One region of the Pseudonocardia sp. GCM10023141 genome, then DNA from elsewhere that is predicted to be linked to it. Evidence: riboswitches for the same ligand, from Rfam matches in the RefSeq annotation. Region 1 holds a riboswitch; each other region holds the start of a gene.
The links. Region 1 has a riboswitch for cobalamin ahead of cobN (cobaltochelatase subunit CobN). Riboswitches for the same ligand answer to the same signal wherever they lie in the genome.
Positions count from the first base shown of each region.

Region 2: linked by a shared signal. The riboswitch ahead of ACFPFQ_RS45335 (ABC transporter substrate-binding protein) and the one ahead of cobN (cobaltochelatase subunit CobN) in region 1 are both predicted to bind cobalamin.
Region 3: linked by a shared signal. The riboswitch ahead of ACFPFQ_RS41175 (SAM-dependent methyltransferase) and the one ahead of cobN (cobaltochelatase subunit CobN) in region 1 are both predicted to bind cobalamin.

Region 1 covers NZ_JBHSIR010000018.1:65,852-69,116, forward strand. Annotated here, with positions in the region: gene ACFPFQ_RS09730 (precorrin-8X methylmutase) at 1-459, opposite strand, end outside; gene ACFPFQ_RS09735 (precorrin-3B synthase) at 456-1,592, opposite strand; cobalamin riboswitch at 1,789-1,910, shown strand; gene cobN (cobaltochelatase subunit CobN) at 2,012-3,265, shown strand, end outside.
Region 2 covers NZ_JBHSIR010000082.1:175,005-178,269, reverse strand. Annotated here, with positions in the region: gene ACFPFQ_RS45340 (FecCD family ABC transporter permease) at 1-619, opposite strand, end outside; gene ACFPFQ_RS45335 (ABC transporter substrate-binding protein) at 624-1,688, opposite strand; cobalamin riboswitch at 1,724-1,907, opposite strand; gene ACFPFQ_RS45330 (dihydrofolate reductase family protein) at 1,962-2,546, opposite strand; gene ACFPFQ_RS45325 (amidohydrolase family protein) at 2,656-3,265, opposite strand, start outside.
Region 3 covers NZ_JBHSIR010000069.1:55,910-59,174, forward strand. Annotated here, with positions in the region: gene ACFPFQ_RS41160 (cyclodeaminase/cyclohydrolase family protein) at 1-232, shown strand, start outside; gene ACFPFQ_RS41165 (HAD-IA family hydrolase) at 284-571, opposite strand; gene ACFPFQ_RS41170 (MMPL family transporter) at 565-900, opposite strand; cobalamin riboswitch at 1,581-1,701, shown strand; gene ACFPFQ_RS41175 (SAM-dependent methyltransferase) at 1,757-2,137, shown strand; gene cobT (nicotinate-nucleotide--dimethylbenzimidazole phosphoribosyltransferase) at 2,125-3,265, shown strand, end outside.

The sequences.
Region 1 (3,265 bases):
GGCGCCGGCATCGAGCATGTCGAGGAGGTGGAACAGCGCGGTGGGGGCGTTGCCGATCGCGACGACGGCCCCGTCGAGGTGCTCGCGCCACAGCTCCAGCGCCGCGGCGCTGCGGGTGTTGCCCAGCTGCGCGGCCAGCGCCGGGACGCGGGGGTCGCGCAGCGTGCAGAGCACCTCGTTGGCGGCGGGCAGCCGGGTGCGCGTGATGCCGGAGGCCACCATCATGGCGTCGCAGAGGATCGGGGCACCGGCCCGCAGCGCCGCCCGGCCCGCGGCGACGACGCCCGGGGAGAAGCCGATGTCCTGGGGCAGGTCCACCTGGCCGCAGGCGTGGATCATGCGCACGGCGACGTGGGCGACGTCGGGCGGCAGGCCCGAGAGGTCGGCCTCGGCCCGGATCGTCGCGAACGACTGCCGGTAGATCTCCGCGCCGTCGCGGATGTAGGTGCGGGTGCTCACAAGCCGTCCTGCCGTTCGCCGTCGATCAGGTAGCCGCCGTCCGCGAGCGCCACGGCGTCGACGTGCGGCGCGTGCGGTGCCCCGCAGCGGCGCTCGCAGCCCGAGACGTGGGTGCGGCGGTGGATCAGGGGGAGCGCGGTGCGGGCGTCGGCCCGGACGTCGGCGAGCGCCTTCGCGCAGCCCGGCCGGCCCGCGCAGGCGCTGAGCAGCGGCGCGGGCGACGCCGGGTCCACGACCAGACCGGCGGCGGCCAGCCGTGCGGCTGCGTCGGCGGTCGGCAGCACGATCGACCGCCACGGCGTGACGACCACCCGCTGCGCGGCGTCGGCCAGTACCAGCAGTTGGGCGGCCGTCAACTCCCCGAGCACCGGAGCGACGGCCAGCGCGGTGCCCCCGTCGGCACGCCGCACCGGACCCACCCCCGCGAGTCGGGACGGAAGGACCCGCGAGTCGGGACGGATCGCCCCGCGAGTCGGGGCGGATGGACCCGCGAGTCGGGCCCGGTCGGCCTCGGGAAGCTCGATCGCGCGCCAGGCGCTGCCACGGACCTGCAGGAACGTGGTGGCGGCGCGCACCAGCAGCGCGACGGCGTCCTCGGTCCGCGCGGTGACGCCGGTCTCGGTGCCGGCCACGACCAGCGTGCCGGTGGCGGCGTCGAGAGCCTGCCAGCACAGGTCCGGTTGCTCGGCGGCGACGTCGCCACGACCGTCGTCGAGTGCGAAGAGGAACCGGCCCGACAGCCCGGCGAGCTCCGGGCGGGCGCACAGCGCCCGGTCCAGCGCCGGGGCCAGCTCCCGGACGTCGGCGAGGCCACCGGCGATGCCCGACAGCGGTGACGCGAGCACGTTGCGCACCCGCTCGTGGGTGCGCGAGGGCAGCAGCCCGCAGCCGGTGAGCCGGCGCTCCAGCTCGGGGTCGCTGCGATCGAGGCCGCGCAGCTGCAGGTTGCCCCGCGACGTCAGGTGGATCTTCCCGTCGCCGAGGTCCTCGGCGCAGGCGGCCAGCACCCACAGCGCGGCCGCGTCGACCTGTCCGCCCGGCAGCCGGACGCGCGCGAGCGCGCCGTCGGCGGCGTCGTGCGGGGCGAGGACGCCGGGACAGGCGTCGACGCGGACACGGACGGGGGTGGGCACCGGGTCACTGTAATCACGCACGCCGGTGAGCCGGGGGAGCCGACGATCACACTCCGTGCCGCACCGGGATGTCAGCAAGGTGGCCTTCCAGACGTTCAACGTCAGGAAGGCCACCTTGCTGAGATGCGGGACCGGCTTGACTCCCGCCCCGACGCCACCGACAGTGAGGCGCACAACTGCACAGCGCGAGCGGGTCCAGGAAGCCGGTGCGAGTCCGGCGCGGTCCCGCCACTGTCACCGGGGAGCGAACCCCGTCAACGGCCACGGGGTAGCACCCGGAAGGCCGGGGCGAGCGTCGATCCGGGAGCCAGGACACTGCCCCGCTCGCTCGCCACCATGACCTGGGACGAGGATCCCGAGGAAGGTAATCCCATGCGCTGCGCCGCGTGCCGCTGTTTCGTGCCCGAGGGCGTCTCCTCGTGATCCTGCTGCTCTCCACGTCCGACACCGACCTGCTGTCGGCCCGCGCGAGCGGGGCCGGCTTCCGGTTGGCCAACCCGGCCCGCCTACTCGTCGACGATCTTCCCGCCCTGCTCGACGGCGCCGACGTCGTGGTCGTCCGCATCCTCGGTGGCCGCAGGTACTGGGAGGACGGCCTCGACGCCCTCGTCGCCTCCGGCAAGCCGCTGGTGGCGCTCGGTGGTGAGCAGGCGCCCGACGCGGAGATGATGCAGCAGGGGACCGTGCCCGCCGGCGTCGCCGCCGAGGCGCACGCGTACCTCGCGCAGGGTGGCCCGGCCAACCTCGCGCAGCTGCACGCGTTCCTGTCCGACACGCTGCTGTTCACCGGGGAGGGCTTCGAGCCCCCGACCGCGCTCCCGACGTGGGGCGTGCTCGAGCGCACCGCGCGGGAGACCAGTGGCCCCACCGTCGCGGTGCTCTACTACCGCGCCCAGCAGCTCGCCGGGAACACCACCTACGTCGAGGCGCTGTGCACCGCGATCGAGGACGCCGGTGGCCGCGCGCTGCCGGTGTACTGCGCGTCGTTGCGCCAGGCCGAGCCCGCCCTGCTCGAGAAGCTGCGCGAGGCCGACGCGCTGGTCGTCACGGTGCTGGCCGCCGGTGGTACCAAGCCCGCGTCGGCGAGTGCCGGTGGCGACGACGAGGCGTGGGACGTGACCGAGCTCGCCGCGCTCGACGTGCCGATCCTGCAGGGCCTGTGCCTCACCAGCAGCCGCGCGGCCTGGGCCGACGGCGACGACGGCCTGACGCCGCTCGACGTCGCCACGCAGGTGGCCGTCCCCGAGTTCGACGGGCGGCTGATCACCGTGCCGTTCTCGTTCAAGGAGATCGACGCGGACGGCCTGTCGGTCTACGTGCCCGACCCCGAGCGGGCCGCTCGCGTCGCGGGGATCGCGGTGCGCCACGCGGGGCTGCGGCAGATCCCCAACGCCGACAAGCGGATCGTGCTGATGCTCAGCGCGTACCCCACCAAGCACGCGCGGATCGGCAACGCCGTCGGGCTCGACACCCCGGCCAGCGCGGTCGCCCTGCTGCAGGCGATGCAGGCCGCCGGGTACGTGATCGGGGAACTGCCCGGTGTCGCGGAGTCCGACGGTGACGCGCTGATCCACGCGTTGATCGCCGCAGGCGGGCAGGACCCGGAGTGGCTCACCGAGGAGGCGCTGGAGTCCAACCCGGTGCGGATCTCCGCGGCCCGCTACCGGCAGTGG
Region 2 (3,265 bases), on a different contig from region 1:
GGCTGCCCAGCAGCCAGAACAGCACCGACTGCGCGGCCTGCGGGTCGGCGCTGCGGAACACGAGGAAGCTCGCCATCGCCGCGAACGCCGACGACAACACGGTTCCGGTGAGCACCAGCCGCAGCGGGGTCAGGCCACCCTGGGCCATCGCCACCCCGAACACGAGCAACGCCGCGCCCAGCGCCCCCAGCAACGCACCCGCCGACAGCGCCCACAGCCCCGCGCCGGCGAACGTGCCCAGCGTGATCACGGCGGTCGCGCCGACGCTGGCGCCGGAGGAGACACCGAGCAGGTAGGGGTCGGCGAGCGGGTTGCGCACGAGCGTCTGCATGCCGCTGCCGCCCAGCGCGAGACCGGCACCGACGACGATCGCGAGCACCACGCGGGGCCCGCGGATCTCCCAGACGATCGCGTCGGCCACCGGATCGACGCCCGTGGGGCCACCGAGGAGCCGGTGCCGCAGGACGTCGACGACCACGCCCGGCGAGACGTCGGCCGCGCCGAAGGCCGCCGAGGCGAGCGCGCTCACCACCAGCGCCGCGACGAGCACCAGCAGCACGGCGGCCAGCGGGACGCGGCGCGTGGCTCGCCGGTCGGCGACACGCTCCGAGGTCGGCACCGGTCTACTTCAGGTCGGCCGGCAGCTTCCCGACGATGCCGCTGGGCGGCGCGAGCCCCAACCCTTCGAGCGCGACGCGCAGCTCGTCGGCGGCGTCGATGTTGGGGAAGCCGCTGGTGAACAGGGCCAGCGGGAGCACGACGATCCGGTTCTGCGCCACGACAGTAAGGTCCTTGAGCCCCGGCTGGCTCGTGATCGTCGCCTTCTTCTGCGCGACCTCGTCGGCGTTGCCCGAGCGGTAGTCCATGACGACGATGACGTCGGGCTGTGACTGCGCGACGCTCTCCCAGCTCGCGTGGAACCAGGTGGTGTCCTGTGCCGCGAAGACGTTCGTGCCCCCGGCCGCGTCGATGATCCCCTGCGGCGGGCCGTTGCGCCCCGAGGTGTAGAGGTCGTTCGTGCCGCTGTCGAAGAGCAGGATCTTCGGCTTCGTGGCCGGTCGGGGCGCGTCGGCGAGCGCCTTGAGCCGCGTGTCGAGCTCGGCGAGCGCGGCGCTCGCCTGCTGCTGGTGGCCGGTGAGGACACCGTAGTTGGTGACGTCGGCGCGCACCGCGTCCCAGGGATCCATGGTGCCGAGCTTGGAGTCCTTGCCGGCGCCGGGATCCTGGCGGCAGCTGTCGGAGATCACGTAGGTGGCGATGCCCTTGGCCGCCGCGGACTCGATCGTGACCCCGGACGCACCGGCGAACAGGCCTCTGAAGGAGCCGACCAGCAGGCCGGGCCGCTGGGCGAGCACCGCTTCCATCGAGATGGGGCTCTTGAGCCGCGGCACGCTCTCGATGCCCGGCCCGTAGAGGGCGCTCATCACGGCGTCGTTGCCGGGGGTCAGCGTGGCGGCCGCGAGCTGGCGCAGCGCCCCGATCCTCATCAGCGTGCCGACGTTCGCGGAGTTGCTCGTGGCGACGATGCGCTGCACCGGCGTGGGATAGCTGGCCGGAATACCGCAGTTGGTCACCGTTGCGGTGGCAGGCGCCGCGGTGATCGCCGGGGCCGGCGCGCCACCGCAGGCGGCCAGCGCCGCGGCGACGACGGCCAGTGCGGCCGGGAACCGGAGTCGGGAGATGGTCATGCAGAGGCCTCTGCTCAGGGGCTCGGATCGCGAAGCCCGGACGGCTGTCGGCCAGCAGGTCTTCGGACTCAGGATCATCCGGACGAGGCGCCTTCCCGGACCGTGGGGTCCAGTGGCATGTCGCCTCGCCCGTCACCTTCACCGCTGCGCGTCAGCTCCGGATTCACACCGGATTCCCTGACCCATTCACTGGGCGTGACTGGCCTCGTGGCGGAACCTAGCAGCCCGCCGCACCACCGAGCGGCCCCTGCAGTCCACGTCACCCTGCACCGGTCAGGTGCGCGTGTAGTTCGCGATGATCACGCCCGTGGTGGTCACCACGCTGCTGGTCAGCGTGAACTCGGTCAGCGGGGCCGGACCCTCGAAGAGCCGCGCGCCGCTGCCGAGGGTGATGGGGTGGATCAGCAGCGTGTAGTGGTCGATCAGGCCCGCGGCGTGCAGGCTGCGCACCAGTGCGGTACTGCCGATGATCATCAGGTTCGCGCCGGGACGATCCTTCAGCTCGGCGACGGTCTGCGCCGCGTCACCGCGCAGCAGGACCGAGTTCTCCCAGGCGTCGGCGTCGTCGAGGGTGCGGGACACGACGTACTTCCGGACGCCGTTCATGTGCTTCGTGAACGGGTTGCCGTCCGTGCGGGAGCCCCACGCGGTGATGAAGTCGGTCCAGGTGCGACGGCCGAAGAGCATGTCCGCCGGCTTGCCCATCCCCTTGCCGGCCTCCTGCTGCATCACCTCGTCCTGGAACGCGCCGCCCCAGCCGCCGTGCGTGAACCCGCCGCGCGTGTCCTCGTCGGGACGGCCGAGGCCCTGCACGACGCCGTCGAGGGTGATGCTCAGGTAGGTACCGATCGAACGCATGGGGTGGGTGTCCTTCCGGGTAGCGGACCGCCCCAGCGGCGGCCCGTCACCCGCTACACGAACGACGATCGGCGACATCGACACCCGCCGGCGAAGTTTCGTCGAGGGGTTACTTCTCCCCGTAGAGCTGCTCGTAGTTCTTGTAGAGGATCCGCTGCTTGAGCTCGTCGCTCACCGGAGCACCGTTGATCTTCCAGTACTCGCCCCAGAAGTCGCTCCACGGCTCGTCGGACGCGAAGAGCACGCGGTCCTCACCGATACCGCGCTTCTCGATCTCGGTCATCAGCCAGCGGGCGCCGAAGCCGATCGTCCACGTGGTGTCGCAGTAGACCTGGTAGCCCTCCTCCACCCAGTCGAGGAACTGCGGGACGAGCTTGATGTGGCCGCTGACGCCGCCACCGAAGTGCACCAGGTAGATCTTGACGCGCTTGCCGTAGCGCTCCACCAGCGGGATGAAGTTGTTGATGTCCGAGGCACCACCGGCACTGGTGTGGAAGTGGAACACCAGGTCGTGCTGCTCAGCGGCGTCGAAGCAGGCCTCGGCCAGCTCGCGCGTCTCGTCGTCCCAGGTGTTGGGGTCGGGGTTGCCGCCCAGCAGGAACGTGGTCTTGAGCGCCTTGATGCCGCGCTCACCCGCGCTCTCGAGCGTCTTGAGGGTGAGCTCCTTGTTCTGCGGCAGGATCGAGACCCACAGGCCGCCGACGAGGCGCTCGTTGTTG
Region 3 (3,265 bases), on a different contig from region 1:
CGTCGAGCGCACCCGCGCCGCCGCTTCGGCCGTGCCCGCGGAGATCGCGGCGATCGCCCACGAGGTCGCCGCGCTGGCGGCCGGACTCGCCCGCGACGGCAACCCGAACCTGCGCGGTGACGCGCTCGCGGCCGTCGCGCTGGCCGAGGCGGCGATCACCACCGCGGACGGCCTGGTGGCGGCGAACGCCCCGCCCCCGCCGTCGCACACGTCAGGAAGGACGCCCTCCTGACGTTCACCGTCAGCATGGACGCCCTTCTGACATCTCGCGGGCCCCGCGCGCTCAGCTCCGCAACAGCGCCTCGACCGCCATGATCGTCTGCCTTGCGTCGGTGTGCAGGACCGCGTGCATGCCGATCTGCCGCGCGGCCTCGACGTTGGCCGGTACATCGTCGACGAACACCGCTCCGGTGGGCTCGACCGCCAACCGCTCGCAGGTCAGCTGGTACGCGCGCGGGTCGGGTTTCGCGATCCCGATCTCGTGGGAGTAGAGCAGCACATCGACGAGGTCGGGGAAGCCATAGCGCCGCGACTCCTCGCGGCGCGCACCGTCAGCGGAGTTGCTCAGGATCGCGGTGCGGTAGCGGGGCCACCACGTCCACTCCCGAGGATCGTCATGGCGGCCGGCAGGATCGGGATCCGCAGCACCACGGCGTCGAACAGCACGGCCGCGGTGAGGCCGACGGCCACCTGCTTCATCTCGATCCGGTTGATGAGCAGGAAGCTCACGAACACCGAGATCATGACCGCCGCAGCGCTGGTGACGACGCCCGCCGTGCTCGCGATCCCCTCGCGAACGGCCTGCCGGGTCGACACCCCGCGCCGCACCGCCTCGCGGATCCGGTAGACCACGAAGATCTGGTAGTCGGTGGAGAGGCCCACGAGGATCGCGAACGTCATCAGCGGCATCCGGGAGCCGATGACCCACGGGATGCGCTCGGCCTGGTGCGCCGAGTAGTCGGTGCCGCGGGAGATCTCCGCTCACCCCGCACCGGACAGCGGTGCCGAAGGCCTGGGGGAGCAGGGTCCCCGCAACCGCTGCAGCGACGCCGCCCCCTCCGGGGAGTTCTCCGCGTACGGCACCGCGAGGCGCAGCACCCCGGTCGTGCCGTGCGACACCGGGAACGTCGCGCAGCGCGGCGCGGACGTCCGCCGCGGCCGCCGCGACCTCGTCGAGCGGCCCCGCCGCCGAGGTGATGAGGATGTTCTCGGTCTCCGGCGGGCTCAGCCCGGCCGCGGCGGCGAGGGACTCCGCCCGCCCGGCCTCGCCGATCCAGAACGCGCTGATCGATCCCTGGTCGGTACCGACCGCGGATCCCGTCCCGACGCACAGCGCCACGAACACGACCACGCCGCCACCGCCCGCCACGGATGTCGCGCGCTCCACGTCGCCAGCCGCACCGTCTCGATCCCTGCCTCCGGATGTGTCACGAGCCGAGACTGGCGCGGTCGCGGCGGCGCGACGGTGGCGCTGCCCGGCCAACCCGGGTGGGGTGATCCCGAACCCGCGCGAGGTCGGCCTTCTCACGCCGCGTTGACCGCCGCCGCCGTCTGTGTTGGGCTTCGGCCGACGGCAGTGGAGGAAGCCGGTGGGAATCCGGCGCGGTCCCGCCACTGTCACCGGGAAGCGATCGCCCACCCGTGACCACTGCAGCAGCGGGAAGGTCGGGCGGCTCGTGTCGATCCGGGAGCCAGGACACTTCCTGCCGTCGATCACCCCGGAGCGAGGGCGCGGACCCTCGAGGAGGAGAGCGACGTGAACGTGCTGGTGGGAGTGGGTGTCGGACCCGGTGATCCGGGTCTGGTGACGGTGCGGGCGGCGGATCTGCTCGCCGCGGCCGACGTCGTGTTCGTGCCGGAGGTGGGGCGTGCCGAGCAGACGGTGCTGTTCTACACCGAGGCCTGGCGGGTCGAGCGGGTGCCGGTGGGCGCGGCCGCCGCGGTGGCGGCGTGGTTCGCCGCCCACCCGGGCGGAACGGCGGTGGTGGCATCGGAGGGTGATCCGGGCGGTGACTTCGCCTTCGACGCGCTGGCGGCGGCGGTGCGCGACACGGTGGGCGAGCTGACCGTGCGCCTCGTGCCCGGCATCACCGAGATGCAGAGCCTCGTGGCGGCCGGGGGCCCGTGGACGAGCTGACGCGGGACGCGTTCCATCGCGTCGTCGCAGGCCGCCGCGACGTCCGCTCCGGGTTCCGGGCCGACGTCCCGATCGACGACGCGGCGCTGCACCGCGTGCTGGTCGCCGCCCACGCCGCCCCGAGCGTCGGGTTCTCGCAGCCGTGGGACTTCGTCCTGATCCGCGACCGCGCCACCCGCGAGCGGGTGCAGGCGCACGTCGCGGCGGCGCGGGCGGACTACGCGGCGTCGCTGCCGGCGGCGCGGGCGGACGCGTTCCGCAGCGTCCGGGTCGAGGCGATCCTCGACACCCCGCTCAACATCGCCGTCACGTGCGACCCCACCCGCGGTGGGCGCCATACGCTGGGTCGCCACACCCAGCCGCGCACCGCGCCCTACTCCACGGTCGGCGCGGTCCAGAACCTCTGGCTCGCCGCCCGCGCGGAGGGCCTGGGTGTGGGCTGGGTCAGCTTCGGTGACGAGCGGGCGCTCGCCCGCGAGCTGGACCTGCCCCCGCACCTGGAGCTCGTCGCCTACCTGTGCGTCGGGCACGTCACCGAGTTCGCCGACCGACCGGAACTCGAGTCGTCGGGATGGGCCCGCCGCAGACCGCTGCGGTGGGCCGTGCACCACGAGGCCTTCGGCCTGCGTGGACTACCGGGGGAGGACCCGTTGGACCTGCTCGCCGAGACCGTCGCCGCCATCACACCGCCCGACGCCGCCGCGCGGGCGGCCGCGGCCGACCGGCTGGACCGGATGACGAAACCGCCCGGCTCGCTGGGACGGGTGGAGGCCGTGGCCGTGACGCTGGCCGGGATCGCCGGGCAGTGCCCGGCACCCATCCCGGAGCCCGCCGCGGTGGCCGTGTTCGCGGCCGACCACGGGGTGCACGCGCAGGGCGTGACACCGTGGCCGCAGGAGGTCACGGCGCAGATGGTCGCGAACTTCACCGCGGGCGGCGCCGTCGTCAACGCGTTCGCCCGCCGCGTGGGCGCCGAGGTCTGCGTCGTCGACATCGGGGTGGCGTCGCCCCTGCCCGCCGACCTGCCCGGTCTGCTCCCGCGCCGCATCGCCGACGGCACCGCCGACCTCTCGCAGGGCCCGGCGCTGACGCGCGAGCAGGCCGTCGCGGCGGTCGAGGTGGGCATCG